DNA from 2 places in the Oceanobacillus sp. M60 genome. Region 2 is predicted to be linked to the other one. Evidence: riboswitches for the same ligand, from Rfam matches in the RefSeq annotation. Region 2 holds a riboswitch; the other holds the start of a gene.

Region 1 (7,791 bases), on a different contig from region 2:
AAACTATCAGGATGTAACGATGAATCAAGCCATAAAAAAATTGAAGTTAAGTCATCATCGGGTAATGAAGTTGATCCAATCTCATACAAATGAAGAAATTATGACGAAGAAATATTATAAATGGACAAAGACCAGTAATTTATATGGATATTTTGCTGCGAATACTTTCAAACATTACATATGGGCAATCTCCAAATGTGAAGCTATTGCAAAGTCGATTAAAGAAGGGGAAAATAGCTTGAATAAAAGAAGAATAATTAGGTAAAGATTTGAGAAGGCATACTGGATATACTTCAGAGGACATGGCTTATACAATAATCAAGAAGAGCGAAATGATTTTCTTAAATAATTAATGTGCACAGCGTACATCACAGCGCTTTATAATGCTGATAACTGGGAGAAATAAAACATCATTTGAAGTAAGCCGAATTTGCGACAGCTCAAATGATGTTTTTTCCCATAAGGCTATAGGATAAATCAACCCAACTTACTCGTATCCATACCAAAGGATTTCTCTAATCCTTTTATTCCTGTATCAGTAACTTTTACAGCACGGCCAGGTAATCTCTCAATCCAGCCTAAATCAAACAATTGAAGTAAAATGGCATTTCCGAGAGATCCTGCCAGGTGATAACGTCTTTCACTCCAGTCCAGACATTTTCGGGCAAAGTGTCTTCGTTTTTGTCGTAAAGCATCCAGATCGATTTTAAAGCTGTTAAAGAATTCTTCTCCAGCCTTCGTTACTATAAAAACGTCTTGATCTTCCGCCACATATTCTTTTTCTACCAAGGCTTCTGTTATTAATACACCAAGCTTACCTGCTAAATGGTCATAACATGTTCTGGCAATTTGAATTTTTTCAGAGCGTGAAAAATCCTTCAACGAATTCACCTGGGCAGACGGAGCAAGAACAGTCAACATTTCGATTGCCTGAGCAACCTCGGCGTTCGCAATTCGAAAATAACGATGCCGGCCATGCTTTTCCACGCGAAGTAAATTTCCTTCTACCAGTTTTGATAAATGACCACTTGCCGTTTGCAAAGATACATTTGCCCTTTTTGCTAATTCGCTTGCAGGAAGTCCATCAAGATCAAGAAGAGCTTCTAACATCGCAGCTCTTGATGAATCAGCCATTAGTTTTGCAACATATGAAAAATCAGGTCTGCTGCCCATTATTATTCCTCCCAAAACATTTATACTTCGATTATAGCCGAAGTATCTGCGTGCTACAATAGGTTATACAATATGACAGGAGGATTATGAAATGAATACAAATGAATTGATTACTCTTAATTTTGAAGAAGTCCGGCGCAGAAGCGAAAAAGTTTGGAGAGCAATCCCAGAAGAATTGCTGCAATGGAGACCTGATGAAAATGCAATCAGCTGCTCTGAAATGATTAGGCATGTATTAGAAGGGGAGTTTCTCTATCATCAAATTATCCTTGGCAGAGGGAGTAGGGCGTTAACCAATATATCTAATCCTTTTGAGGATAGAGTATTTACAACAGTGGATGATGAATTGGAATTTGCTAAGAAGTACCGCAATGAATTTATTAAATATATTAAGACAATACATATAAATGATTTAGAAAATATTGAAATTGACCGTTCAGATGTTGGTTATAAAAGAAAACTGGGCGATATGTTATTGCGGATTGCATATCATGAATCTGTGCATACAGGACAACTGTTAAGTTATATGAGAACAATGGGGGTAGAACGCCCTAATATATGGGATTAATTTTTTTCTTTATTATGATAGATTATAAAAAGCTGTTTTAAGTTAAAATAAATTACCAATCATTTTAAAACCATTCATGTATCTCATCAATAGAGCACGCAATGGTTTTTTTATGAAATTAAACAGTGTACATCGGAAAAGCTTTTCATCAGCTTATCCATATTAACCAAAGCAAAATCCTTTGATGTAAAGAGGGCTTAACTGAATAAAAATGTTACAAAATAAGCGGAATGATTTGTTGTTCTCTTTCAAATATGATATTATGTTCTATTGTTGATTAAAAAGTAAATATTTTGTAAGGAAGTTGGTATAAAATGGAAAGCGAAAATACATTTGAAATTAAAAAATATATTCCGCTTTTCGCGGTATTATTATCCGGTGCTTTTGTCACCATATTGAACCAGACGCTGCTAGGGACTGCACTTCCACCCATCATGAAAGATTTGAATTTAAGTGAGAGTACAGCGCAATGGCTACAGTCGGTTTTTATGCTCGTAAATGGGATAATGATTCCAGTTACGGCTTTTTTAATTGATAAATTCACAACACGTAAATTATTTATGACTGCAATGGGATTGTTCACTATCGGCACGTTTATTGCAGCAATTTCACCAAACTTTTCATTGTTATTGGTTGGGCGGATTTTGCAGGCTTCAGGGGCCGGCATTATGATGCCGCTGATGCAGACGATATTATTCCTGACCTTTCCTGTTCATAGAAGAGGTACAGCAATGGGACTGTTTGGACTAGTTATTGCATTCGCGCCGGCGATTGGCCCGAGTCTCTCAGGCTGGCTCGTGGATCAGTTCCCATGGCGCAGTGTATTCTATGTTGTACTGCCGATTGCTATTTTAGATATGATAGCGGCTTACTTCTTATTGAAAAACGTAACAGAGCTGAAGAAACCGAAATTGGATATTTTATCGGTCATCCTTTCTACAGTCGGCTTCGGTGCAATTCTATACGGTTTCAGTGTCGCCGGCGACGCAGGGTGGCTCAGTCTTCAGGTCATTCTTACGATTGTTATCGGCAGCATTTCTCTCTATTGGTTTATTACCAGACAGTTGAACTTGAAAGAACCGCTTCTTGAATTCCGGGTATTCAAACACAGCACATTCACGTTAGCAACGGCGCTTGGAATGCTGGTCTTCGCTGCGATGATTGGGACAAATGTTATTTTGCCGTTATATATGCAGAATATGGTTGGCTTCTCGGCGCTTGAATCTGGGCTTGTCTTGTTGCCCGGTGCGATTATAATGGGATTCTCCAACCCGATTACCGGTTATCTTTTTGATAGATTCGGAGGAAAATGGCTTGCTCGAGGCGGCTTGTTACTGCTAGCCTTGACAACTTTTGCATTCACGAATTTATCTGCGGATACAAGCTTCAACTATCTGGCAACCATGAATGCCATTCGCATGATTTCGATTGCCATGGTAATGATGCCTATGACAACCATGGCATTGAACCAGCTGCCTAACGAATTGATTCCGCACGGGACAGCAATGAATAATACATTCCGCCAAGTAGCTGGCTCGGTTGGTACAGCAGTGCTTGTAACAATCATGTCCACTGCAGCTATACCAGGTGAGGATATCAATGGTATTATTCATGGTGTGAATGTTTCCTTTATCGTAGCAGCAATTATTGCTATCGTTGGATTTATTCTTTCTTTTAAATTAAAAGAAGAGATAAAACCGGGAAATCGTGTCAGCTAAGGCTCTAATATCAAGCTAAATAAAGTACCAGGCATTGTAACAATTTATCATTGTTAGATGTCTGGTACTTTTTTGATGTAGAACGGGGGAACGAAATTGTGTATTTCATCCCTTAAAGAAGTCTTAGTAAAAGATATGTGTAAATATAGTGGTAAAATAAAGATATATATTAAAAAACTTCAAAGAATGATAACAATGAAATTATCATATAGCAATATAAGACAGTTATTAAGATTTATAAGTGCTTTTTGAAAGTTAATACGATTTGGCGTTAAAAACGTGTTATAGCATATGGAGGGCTCTAACCATTGTGAATAAGAAACAAATAGATTGCGACCTTTATTGCCAATCTGCTTATTGCTGGTCTGCTAATAGCTAGTATTACGGCTATTGTCGTCAATCCAATGTTGATAACACATGGATTATCTAATATTTTAGCAGGCTGGAAACTTATCGAAATACAATTTTTTGATACTGTTTTTATGAATTTTCTTTACTTCGGCGGGTTTCTGTTTCTGTCTTATGTGTTGGGGATGCTGTTTGATTTGTTATACATGTTAATCCTTGAAGCAGCGAAAATAAAGCAGACAAAGGAAGTAATGCTTTTGAGTTATGTGGCTCAATGGTTCCTTAGTGTTTGTTTTTATAAATTTTTTATTGAGTCCTTATTTACGAGGAATAGTGTATCGTGGGAAGGAGCAGCTATTTTATTTTTCTGCTTGTATTTGGCTGCTTTTGTGATTAGTGAAGATTATAAAATTTTTTCCGATAAAAAAAGTTAACGTAATCTTGATTTAAAATCAATTGCAGCAAGGTTCCTATATTTTGGGATTCTCCTTGACGAATTCATTGCTTCCATGTAAAGTAAACTGTGATTATTCGTATAATTCCATATATTCTTATCGAGAAAGGTGGAGGGACTGGCCCGCTGAAGCCTTAGCAGCAGACGTTGATTTGTACTGTGCTAATTCCAGAAGCATTTTTGCTTGAAGATAAAAAGAGATTTTATCATATCGAACCTCTTCTATTTTCGGAAGGGGTTTTTTTAATGGAATATAGAATGAATATAGCAGATAAAGAGGAAGGGGTATTCGATGGCAATATCAGCAGAGACAAAAAATACACGGGCTCCATTCAGAGCAGATCATGTAGGGAGTTTTCTTCGTCCTCAGCGTTTAAAAGAGGCGCGTGCACAAAAGGCAAAAGGGGAAATCAGCTCAGAACAATTGCGTCAAATGGAAGATGAGGAAATTATCAAACTGGTAGAACAGCAGAAAGAAGCAGGACTTCAATCCGTGACGGATGGGGAGTTTCGCCGTGCCTGGTGGCATTTTGATTTTCTGGAAGGCTTAGATGGCGTGGAAGGCTATAGCGCGGAACAAGGCTTGCAATTCACTGGTGTGGAAACGAAAAAAAGAGGCATTAAGGTAACCGGTAAAATTGGTTTTAGTAATCATTATATGATTGAGCATTATAAATTCCTGCATGGTATTGCTGGAGATGCGGTTGCAAAATTTGCGATTCCGAGCCCGAACATGCTCTTTTTCCGGGCGGAGTTTGAAGAAGGAATTTATGAAAATGATGAAGCCATTATTGATGACCTGGTTGCTGCTTATCAAGGGGTGATTCAGGCATTATACGATGAAGGCTGCCGCTACTTACAGCTGGATGATACGTCCTGGGCAACCTTTTTCTCAGAGAAGGGCAGAAATTCGTTGATTGAAAAAGGAAGAAATCCAGAGAAAACAGCTGAATTATGTGCGAGAGCAATCAATGAATCGATTGCGAACAGACCAGATGATATGCTGGTAACAATGCATATTTGCCGGGGAAATTTCCAATCTACCTATATGTCAAGCGGCGGTTACGAGGCGGTGTCAGAAACGATTTTTGGCGGCCTACAGGTGGATGGTCTTTTCCTGGAGTTTGATGATGACCGCTCGGGCGGATTTGAACCCTTGCGTCATGTGAACCGTGATGATTTATTTATTGTGCTGGGTCTTATCACGTCTAAGTTCAGCGAGCTGGAAGATCCGGAAGCTGTTAAAGAAAGAATTACAGAAGCGGCGGGCTATGTACCGTTGAATCAGCTTTGCCTGAGTCCTCAATGCGGGTTTGCTTCTACAGAGGAAGGAAATTTATTGAGTGAGGAACAGCAATGGGAAAAAATCCGGCATGTTGTGCGAATTGCTGAAGATGTGTGGAAATAAGGGATATGAGAAAAAGGAGATTTGGAGAGGTGGGCTTTCCAAATCTCCTTTTTGTCGAACTTTTTTGAATACGTACTATGAATCATTTAGAGAAGATTGTTTTGAATGAAAATACTTTTGAGCTAATAAACCAGTATTGAAAACGGAAGCTAAGGTGATGAACAAAAATAAATTTGCCATTATGTCACTGATTTGATAAGTAAAATTAAAAAGTAAGTAAGTGTTTATGATGAATAATATTGAAACAACTGACGAAAGGATGAATTGATTTTTAAACGATTTGAACAAAAAAACGCTCCTCTCTTTGTCAACCTAATTTAAATCAAGGTTAACATACGGGCGTGAAAAATTATTCAAACAAAGAAAGAAATCATTATAATTTTTTGATATATTAGTAATAACAATAAGAATATTCAGCTGTTTTATCATGGTAAATAAAAGAATTTATACGAATGATAGTACATCGTTTCAAATAAAAGGGAGAATGTAGAATGGAAATTCGCAGTTTACAAAGTTCGGATTATGATGTCCTGATTCCGCAGATAAACGACTGGTGGGGCGGGCGTGATATGGCAGGAATGCTGCCTAAATTATTTTTTCAACATTTTAAGAATACCAGCTTTATCGCAGAAGAAGATGACGAGATAATAGGTTTTTTAATTGGATTTTTATCTCAAGATCAGTCAGATGAAGCATATATTCATTTTGTCGGTGTACACCCGGATTACAGGAAGAAAGACATTGGAAAAACACTTTATGAGAAATTTTTCACCAAAGTTAAAATGGCTGATCGGAAAATCATCCGCTCCATCACTTCTCCCGTAAATAAAACATCGATTGCGTTTCATCAAAAAATGGGCTTTGTGATCGAGCGAGGAGACAAAACAGTAGATGGTGCAGCAGTAAAAGCAAATTATGATGGGTTTGGCAATGATCGCGTTCTGTTTAAGAAAGAGCTGACATAAAAAAGGAGGAAATAAGATGAAAGCGGTTGTGATGAATGAATTTGGCGGATCAGACGTGCTGCAATTCAAAGAAATACCAAAGCCAGAACCTCAACCCGATGAAATTTTAATTAAAGTAATTTATACCAGCGTGAATTATGCTGATATTAAGAACAGAAATGGCAGTAAAGCGAAGGCGAATTTCCCGATGATTTTAGGTTTAGATGCCGCTGGAGCAGTCGAGAAGGTTGGAGCATCTGTAGAAAGTGTCAAGCCTGGTGACCGCGTTATATGCTTTCCAAAAGGGGGCGCCTATGCGGAATATGTCCTGGCCTCGGAGTTACTTACTTTTAAAATTCCAGATGAATTAGATTTTAAAATGGCTGCAGCATGCCCGACTGTCGGATTTTTATCTTATAAGTTAACACATGATTTAGCGCAAATAACTCCAGATGATACGGTTTTAGTCCATTCGTCGGCCGGTGGTGTCGGTTCAACGATTATTCAGATGGTCAAATTGCTCGGGGCCAAACGAATTATTGGTACGGTCAGCAGCCTTGAAAAAAGCAGCGTGCCGCTTGAATTAGGAGCGGATGATGTTTATACATATACGGATTTTGATGAAAAAATAAAAGAAACAACAGATGGTAAAGGTGTAGATATTATTTTTGATTCGCAGGCTGGAGAGATAACAGAAAGAAGTATGAAGGTTTTATCTCATTTTGGCAGGCTGGTTCATTTTGGGAATTCATCAGGCGGCATTGGAAATTTTAATACAAAGGACGTGCATGCGAGCTGCCGGTCTGTACTGGGATTCAGCTTAGGTACCACTAGAAAAGAAAGGCCGGAGACATTGGAAGCCGTATCTCAAAATGTCCTTGAATTGATAAGGAGCGGAAAATTAGAAATAAAAGTCGGTGCAGTGTTTCTTCTTGAAAAAATAGCGGAAGCACATGATTTTATCAGCAGCAGGAAGAGTACCGGGAAAATATTGATTCATGTTTCTGATTGATGGGAATGCGATGAGGAGTAAGAGAAGGAATGAATGTCTTACCTGAAAGAATGTAAAATTAGAAGCTACTATTGACGTCTATTGGAGGAAGCAGGATGATACGAAAACTGACAAAAGAGGATCATGTAAAAGTAATGGAGTTAGTTGAGCCTAAGGCTGCAGAAAA
Region 2 (7,791 bases):
CTACATGAACCCCGCCGATAGATTCAATCTCATATCCGGCATCCTCTATCGTTTGATCAAGAAACGGCTGATGCTGGAAGAAGTTCGCATCCAGTGTTCCATTATCTAAATCATCATTCGGTAAAACATAGTCTTCATACTGTTCAATTTCTAATGTAATTCCTTCTTCTTCTAATAATGGTGCTGCTTCTTCTAAGATTTCAGCATGCGGGATACTGGAAGCACCAACTGTAATTTCAGCCGGCTCGTCCCCATCACTGCCTGTACCTTCTTCGTTGTTGGAAGAATCATCATTTCCTCCGCATGCTGCTAAGAATAAAATCAAACTCGCAGCTGCTAAAAACCAAAGCTTTTTCATGTTGAACGCCCCTTTTTATTTTTTATTATGTGAATCAAGAAATTCTTGAATAGCACCTTTCTTAACGCTTGTCTATCTTTCTGGTTATAGCATCCCCAATAAACTGGAAGATAAATACGATAATCACAATGATGACTGTGCTGACAAATACAACATCCCAGCTTTTCCGCTGAAACCCGAAATAGTAAGCATGGTTCCCTAGTCCTCCTGCTCCAATCGCACCTGCCATCGCAGTATAACCGATTAAAGCAATCGCTGTAACCGTCAGCCCCGATACAAGTGCAGGCTTGGACTCCGGAAGCAGCACCTTAAAAATAATCGTACTTGCTTTAGCTCCCATTGCTTTGGCAGCTTCTACAACTCCTTTGTCTACTTCTTTCAATGCAATCTCCACTAATCTTGCATAGAAAGGTGCAGATCCGAGGATTAAAGCCGGCAGTGCAGCATTAGGACCGCGCAATGTCCCTACTACAAAATCGGTGAAAGGAAATAACAGCAGGATTAATATAATAAACGGAACGGCACGAAATACATTGACAAATGTTGCAACAACAAAATTAATCAATCGATTTTCCCAAAAGTTCCCTTTCGATGTTAAAAATAACAGCAGGCCTAAAAGTAAGCCAATAATAGCTGTACCGACTAAAGCTATAATGGTCATGTAAAGTGTTTCTTGAGAAGCTTCTACTAAATCTTCTATTGTAACGTTCGGAAATAATTCCTCAAGCATGCTGAATTACCTCCAATTCAATAACATCCTGTTCTTCCAGGTACTTTATTGCCTCTTCCTGCTGATTACCTACCAGCTGAACAATCAATGTCCCATAGCTCCCGACCTGTGTCTGGGTGATTTTCCCCTGCAAAATATTAACATGGATATCAAAATTCTTCACAAGCTGGCTGATTACGGTCTGATTTGCACTTTCTCCTAAAAACTGAATCCGTAATAACGCGCCCTCTTGATATCTTTCCTTCAACTCTGTCATGTCTTCCTCTTCCTCATCTGATCCAGTCAGCTGTTCAACAAACTTCTGTGTTACCGGCTGCTTTGGTCTGGTAAATACATCGAGAACCGTTCCTTCTTCTACTACTTTCCCCTGCTCCATCACTGCAACTCGATTACAAATTTTGCGGATAACATGCATTTCATGGGTAATCAAAATAATGGTTAAACCCAGCTTTTCATTAATATCCTGCAGTAAACGCAAGATTTGATTCGTTGTTTCTGGGTCAAGTGCAGAGGTTGCTTCATCACAAAGCAGCACCTTCGGAGAGTTTGCTAATGCTCTTGCAATTCCTACCCGCTGCTTTTGTCCGCCGCTCAGCTGTGCAGGATAGGCATTTTCCTTTCCTGATAAGCCTACTAATTCAACCAATTCCAGTACCCGCTTTTTCCGGTCGCTTTTCTCCACACCGGAAATCTCAAGCGGAAATTCTATATTTTCAGCGACTGTCCGGGACCAGAGCAGGTTAAAATGCTGGAATATCATTCCAATATCCTGTCTGGCGATACGCAAATCCTTTTTCGATAAGGAGGTAATAACCTGATCGCCGATTTTTATCGTACCTGTCGTTGGTTCTTCCAGCCTGTTAATCAAACGCACAAAAGTACTTTTCCCCGCGCCGCTGTATCCGATGACGCCATAGATATCTCCATCCGCTACGTTTAGATTTAAATTATCTACGGCGACAATATCTTTTTTTTCTAAAGAGAATATTTTCTTCAATCCTTCAATGGATATCACTTTATTTCACTCCTATATGTGTACAAACCTATTTTATTGTGTACGCTATATTTTCCTCTTCATTGAAAAAGCGTCCTTCTGCAAGAGAACAGAAAGACGCTTTATTATACACAATATCGTCCATTGCTCCCTTATCTTTACAGTTTCCTGCAGGAATTGGCACCTTTTCAATGATTGAAGGTTGCCGCGGTTTCAATGGGCCAGTCCCTCCACCGCTCTTGATAAGAGTTTGCCTATTTTTAAATGAAGTGCCATTATAGTAGCATGCCATTTGTGCCTTGTCAATCACAATCCCTAGCCATTCACTCAGGTTTCTGTGGAATCTGCTGCTTCTCGTATATTGAACCGTCCTCTTGTACAGAAAAAACTTAGTTGTTTATTGCTGTGAATAATTCCGGTTTGTATTTCATCAAATACTGATAAATATTTGCTGTCGATTGAAACGTGTACACTTTCTCAATCATTTTACCGTTTTCCATAAATGCAAGACATGGCACGCTTTCGACTTGATGAGACTGCATAAAATCAGGGTGCATGGACGCGTTCATCTCCGTAAAAATATCAGTTTTATGCAGTCTTTCTATTTTTTCAAGCATAGCGCGGGCTACCGTACATGTCCCGCAAAATGGTGTATAAATATATAGTATGAATCGTTGATGATTCTTTTCTTCTCCACTAAACTGTTTCAAGTTCATTCCCCTCAATCTTTTTCTTCCCATAAAATAATATATGCTGAGTGAAAGGATTACACTGATTGCGTATAAAACGACTTCGCATCTTTCCTTATTTATTTCCTCGGCGAATAGAATCCATTCTTATTTTAACGTTTTACGTTACCATTTTGCAAGGTAATTGAGATTGATTCCAATGCGTTTTCCTGCCAGAATACTTGCCAACATTCTTTTTGGGGTGGCGGCAACCTCACGAAATTCACTGCTTACATAAATATGCTCTGCGTGCGGCAGTTCCCTGGCTAGCTGTTTTCGGAGTTTCATTCCCGAATCATCCTCGTCCACCAGAATAAATACATCTGTATCGTCCAAATGATAATATTCCAACAGCTCTTCAAATTTTTCTACACCGATGGTTCCATTTGTACAAACAATGGTGATGGTATTGTCGTCAAGAATTTTTTCTAGATGCTTTTTATCAGATAACCCTTCAACGATTATGACTTTGTTGTAATCATCTTCCATCATCGTTTTGCACTCCTTATCGAAGTGATTAGGTAAACATCTTTTTTAACCTAATCCTATCCTATGCTTTTTCTATATTATATGAAAAGAAAAGAGCTAACTATACACGAATGTGGAAAAGTCAGCTCTTTTTCACCTATTTTTAGAGCCTTTTTTGAAAATTCAGGAGCAGCGCCTGTATTTTCTCTTTCTCTAAAATAGGTGTAATGTAATTTTATTATCCTTCGATAAATTCCTGGTATGCTTTCGAATCTAATAATTCCTCTAAATCTGCTTCATTCTCAAGTTCAATAACAATCATCCATGCTTTTTCATGCGGTGATTCATTCACAAGCTCTGGGCTGTCTTCCAGTTCTTCATTTACTTCTACCACTTTTCCGCTGACTGGAGCATACAGCTCGGATACCGTTTTAACAGATTCCACACTTCCAAATGGCTCTTCCAGCTCTAAAGAATCGCCGACTTCCGGTAATTCTACGAAAACAATATCGCCAAGCTCATCCTGTGCAAAGTCTGTAATTCCTATACGAACTTTTCCATCTTCTTTTTTTACCCATTCATGTTCTTTTGAATATAAATAATCATTTGGCAAGCTCATTTCGTATCCCTCCAACAAAACTTTATTCTCTTCAACTATACATGGAAGTCAGTTACATTTCTAGCACTATTTCCAGACAGATTCATAGGTTTCTTCTTTAAATCCGACAGTTACTTTCTTGCCGTCGGTTAAGACCGGTCTTTTGATGAGCATACCATCAGAAGCTAAAATCTCCGCCATTTCCTGCGGGGATAAATCATTTATTCTTTCTTTCAAATTTAATTCCCGATATTTTTTACCGCTGGTATTAAAGAATTTTTTAGGCGGCAGGTCGCTTGTTTCCATCCAAGACAGCAGTTCATTCGCACTTGGAGGCTCTTCAGCAATCGGAATCGCCTTATAATCAATTTGGTTTGCATCCAGCCATTTTTTTGCATTTCGACAGGTGCCGCATTTCGAATACCAATAAAAAGATAATGTCATTATTCTTCCTCCGCTTCTTCTATTGATCCTCTTTCGTTGGTCCCATAACGCCGGGCACCTCTAGGCCAGCCTGTCTAAGCAGCACAGTCATCTGACCGCGATGATGGATTTGATGACTGACCAGCATACGTAAAATACTTCCTTTCGGAGCAGGTCCGCCGAAATCACCTACTTCATTTACTAATGCTTCATCCGTCAGCTGCTCTTTTGCTTTCTCTGCAACGCTAGTTGAGATATCCTCATATGCTTCCAGTATGTCACTTGCTTTTGTTGGAACGGCGTCTGGATCATAAGAAGAGTCTAAATCAATTCCGACCAGGCTCATAAAGAAAACAGGACTATTCACCAAATGCCAGCCCAGCCAGCCAAGGCTGTTATGTCCTTCTACTATTGACTGATTTAATTTGTCATCCTCTAAAGCTTTTAATACAGATTTTGTACCATCAGCAGACTGTGACCATTCTGTTAAAAAATCATTTAAATTTCGATACATGCTAGTCCCTCCTAAGATAATGTTTCTTTTTTATTAGCGTACCACGAAACTTCTGCTTTAATCCAATATATTGAATCCATATCTGCTGGCCGTAAATGTAATCAGAAGTGACAAAATAAAAAAGTATTCGTACAATAATAGTTGTGGAAAAAAGAGGTCTTTTAAATTGTAATTCAAATTATTTTACATATCGGATGAACACTTAATAGAGAGAGGATATTTATTATGATAAAAAATTCTTTTCAAGCAAAATGTGCTGCGATTGCAGAAAACAAAATATTTACGAACACGATTATCGGATTAATTATCTTTAATGCTATTATTGTAGGCTTTGAAACGTACCCTGCTATTTCCAATCAATTCCCTTCTATCATTTATTGGCTGGATACTTTATTATTAGCTGTATTTACAATTGAAATTATTATTAGATTAATAGGAAGCTCTTCTCTTACAGCTTTTTTTAAGAGCCCGTGGAATGTGTTCGATTTCATCATTATATCGGCCAGTTTCGTATTCCTCGGCTCAAGTTACATCATGGTATTACGTATCCTGAGAGTTCTTCGTGTATTAAGAGCGATATCGATTATTCCGTCCTTAAGAAAAATGGTTAATGCGTTACTGCTGACGATACCTTCGATGGGAACAATCATGATTCTTTTAGGGCTGTTCTTCTATGTCTATGCCGTTATTGGTACCACTCTTTTTGCATCCATTTCTCCTGAATACTTCGGTTCTTTGCATCGAACCCTGCTCACCTTATTTCAGGTAATTACATTAGAGTCATGGGCAAGTGGTGTGATGTACCCTATTTTAGAACAAGATCCTTCCTCCTGGTGGTATTTTGTAACCTTTATTTTAATTGGCGCATTCGTTATTATTAATTTATTTGTCGGGGTTGTTGTCAATAATGTGGAAGAAGCAAGCCGGGAAGAGACACCATCGCCAACTGATTTAAAGTTGGAAGAAATGGAAAAAGAGCTGAAAGAAATTAAAGCTTTATTAAAAGAAAAATCCACGAGGGATTAGAACACGGGAGCTGTCATCAAATGCATCCTATGCATTTTGCGACAGCTCCTTTGTGTTAGTTAAACAATATATTTTTCTTCCTCAATAATCTTCGCAGCAATGTCACGTTTCTTCTTAACTACATTGATTGGTGTATGCCTTGTCAGCTTACGTAAAGAAGATAGCATGACGCGCAGTGAATCCCCTTCTTCCGCAGTAATCAGAATTTCTTTTGCTGCTGCTTCCATTCTGTTAAATGCTTCCTGTACATACACTTCCGTATATAGTAATTTCAGCTGTGCTTTTTCTGAACCGGCATTGGAAATGGCTTTTTCCGTACGAAGGATAGCAGATTCCATATTAAATACCTCTGCTGTCATGTCTGCTAATTTAACAAGGATTTCCTGCTCCCGGTCTAATTTTTTGCCGTATTTCTGTGCTGCCAATCCAGCTCCGAGCAAGATGAGCTTTTTCGCGTTCCTCAATAAATATTTTTCCTGCTCTAAGGCTTCTGTGCCGACTTCCTCCGGCATCATCATCATTAATTCTTCCTGCAGTCCCTGTGCCTTTTCCAATAATGGCAGCTCACCTTTCATTGCTTTTTTCAGCAATGTTCCCGGCACAAGCAGGCGATTGATTTCATTCGTTCCTTCAAAAATACGGTTAATACGGGAATCGCGATAAATTCTTTCTACTTCGTATTCCTGCATAAATCCGTATCCGCCATGGAGCTGAACGGCTTCGTCCACTGCATAATCCAACAATTCAGAAACCATGTATTTTGCCATCGAGCATTCAATTTGATACTCCGCGATTGCCCTGGCAACCTCACGTCCATCCTGCAGCTGCTCTTCAGATAATGCGCCCATCCGCTGTTCAAATAATCCGACAATCCGGTAAACGGCACTTTCATTGGCATACAGTTTGGAAGCAATCGTTGCTAATTTTTCCTGAGTCAGCGAAAAGCTTGAAATCGGTGTTTGGAACTGCTTGCGCTCACTTGCATATTTTACAGCTAATTCCAGAGTACGCTTCGATGCTCCGATACCGCCGACAGCCAATTTATAGCGGCCGACATTCAAAATATTAAAAGCAATCACGTGTCCGCGGCCTTTTTCACCAAGCAGATTTTCTACTGGAACCTCGGCATCCTCTAAGACCAGTGTTCTTGTAGAAGAGCTCTTGATTCCCATTTTCTTTTCTTCCGGCCCTGTAGATACACCCGGATATTCTCTTTCCACAATAAAGGCACTGAAATGCTCGCCGTCAATTTTAGCGTAGACGATAAAGACATCTGCAAAAGCAGAGTTGGTAATCCACTGCTTCTCGCCATTTAAAATATAATGCGTGCCGGCATCATTTAGTTTGGCTGTTGCTTTTGCACCAAGCGCATCAGAACCTGAACTTGGCTCAGTCAGTGCATACGCAGCAATTAACTCACCAGTGGCTAATTTAGGAAGATATTTTTCCTTCTGTGCATCGTTCCCAAAGAAGACGATTGGCAGCGAGCCGATTCCGACATGTGCGCCATGCGTAATAGAGAAACCGCCGGCGCGGGAGAACTTCTCTGCAATCAAGGAAGAACTGATTTTATCTAATGCGAGTCCTCCATATGCCTCCGGAACATCAGCACCTAATAAGCCTAATTCCCCGGCTTTTTTCAGCAAATCCACGGAATGCTCAAATTCTTGATTTTCCAGATTATCGATTTTAGGAACGACCTCTCCTAATACAAAATCCTCCGTTGTTTTCGCAATCATCTTGTGCTCATCGGTAAAATCTTCCGGTGTGATAATGTCTTCTGCCGTAATATCCTCTACTAAAAAACCGCCGCCTTTAAATAGTCTTTCTTTTGTTTCACTCATCGCAATTTCCCCTTTTCAAATAGATTATAGAAGTTCAAATACACCGGCTGCTCCCATCCCGCCGCCAATACACATCGTTACAATTCCGAATTGCTCGTTTCTCCGCTT

Evidence for each region. Region 2 has a riboswitch for S-adenosylmethionine ahead of ACW0TQ_RS13720 (methionine ABC transporter ATP-binding protein). Riboswitches for the same ligand answer to the same signal wherever they lie in the genome.
Region 1: linked by a shared signal. The riboswitch ahead of ACW0TQ_RS18340 (5-methyltetrahydropteroyltriglutamate--homocysteine S-methyltransferase) and the one ahead of ACW0TQ_RS13720 (methionine ABC transporter ATP-binding protein) in region 2 are both predicted to bind S-adenosylmethionine.

Annotation. Positions count from the first base shown of each region.
Region 1 is NZ_JBSSNH010000007.1:321,328-329,118, reverse strand. It holds gene ACW0TQ_RS18360 (ClbS/DfsB family four-helix bundle protein) at 1-265, shown strand, start outside; gene ACW0TQ_RS18355 (ArsR/SmtB family transcription factor) at 478-1,173, opposite strand; gene ACW0TQ_RS18350 (DinB family protein) at 1,265-1,741, shown strand; gene ACW0TQ_RS18345 (MDR family MFS transporter) at 2,056-3,459, shown strand; SAM riboswitch class I at 4,356-4,458, shown strand; gene ACW0TQ_RS18340 (5-methyltetrahydropteroyltriglutamate--homocysteine S-methyltransferase) at 4,554-5,669, shown strand; gene ACW0TQ_RS18335 (GNAT family N-acetyltransferase) at 6,161-6,634, shown strand; gene ACW0TQ_RS18330 (zinc-binding dehydrogenase) at 6,651-7,625, shown strand; gene ACW0TQ_RS18325 (GNAT family N-acetyltransferase) at 7,721-7,791, shown strand, end outside.
Region 2 is NZ_JBSSNH010000005.1:111,785-119,575, forward strand. It holds gene ACW0TQ_RS13710 (MetQ/NlpA family ABC transporter substrate-binding protein) at 1-358, opposite strand, end outside; gene ACW0TQ_RS13715 (methionine ABC transporter permease) at 420-1,088, opposite strand; gene ACW0TQ_RS13720 (methionine ABC transporter ATP-binding protein) at 1,081-2,103, opposite strand; SAM riboswitch class I at 2,232-2,331, opposite strand; gene ACW0TQ_RS13725 (thioredoxin family protein) at 2,472-2,792, opposite strand; gene ACW0TQ_RS13730 (toprim domain-containing protein) at 2,937-3,302, opposite strand; gene gcvH (glycine cleavage system protein GcvH) at 3,517-3,897, opposite strand; gene ACW0TQ_RS13740 (arsenate reductase family protein) at 3,964-4,320, opposite strand; gene ACW0TQ_RS13745 (DinB family protein) at 4,340-4,813, opposite strand; gene ACW0TQ_RS13750 (ion transporter) at 5,039-5,839, shown strand; gene ACW0TQ_RS13755 (acyl-CoA dehydrogenase family protein) at 5,899-7,683, opposite strand; gene ACW0TQ_RS13760 (acetyl-CoA C-acetyltransferase) at 7,708-7,791, opposite strand, start outside.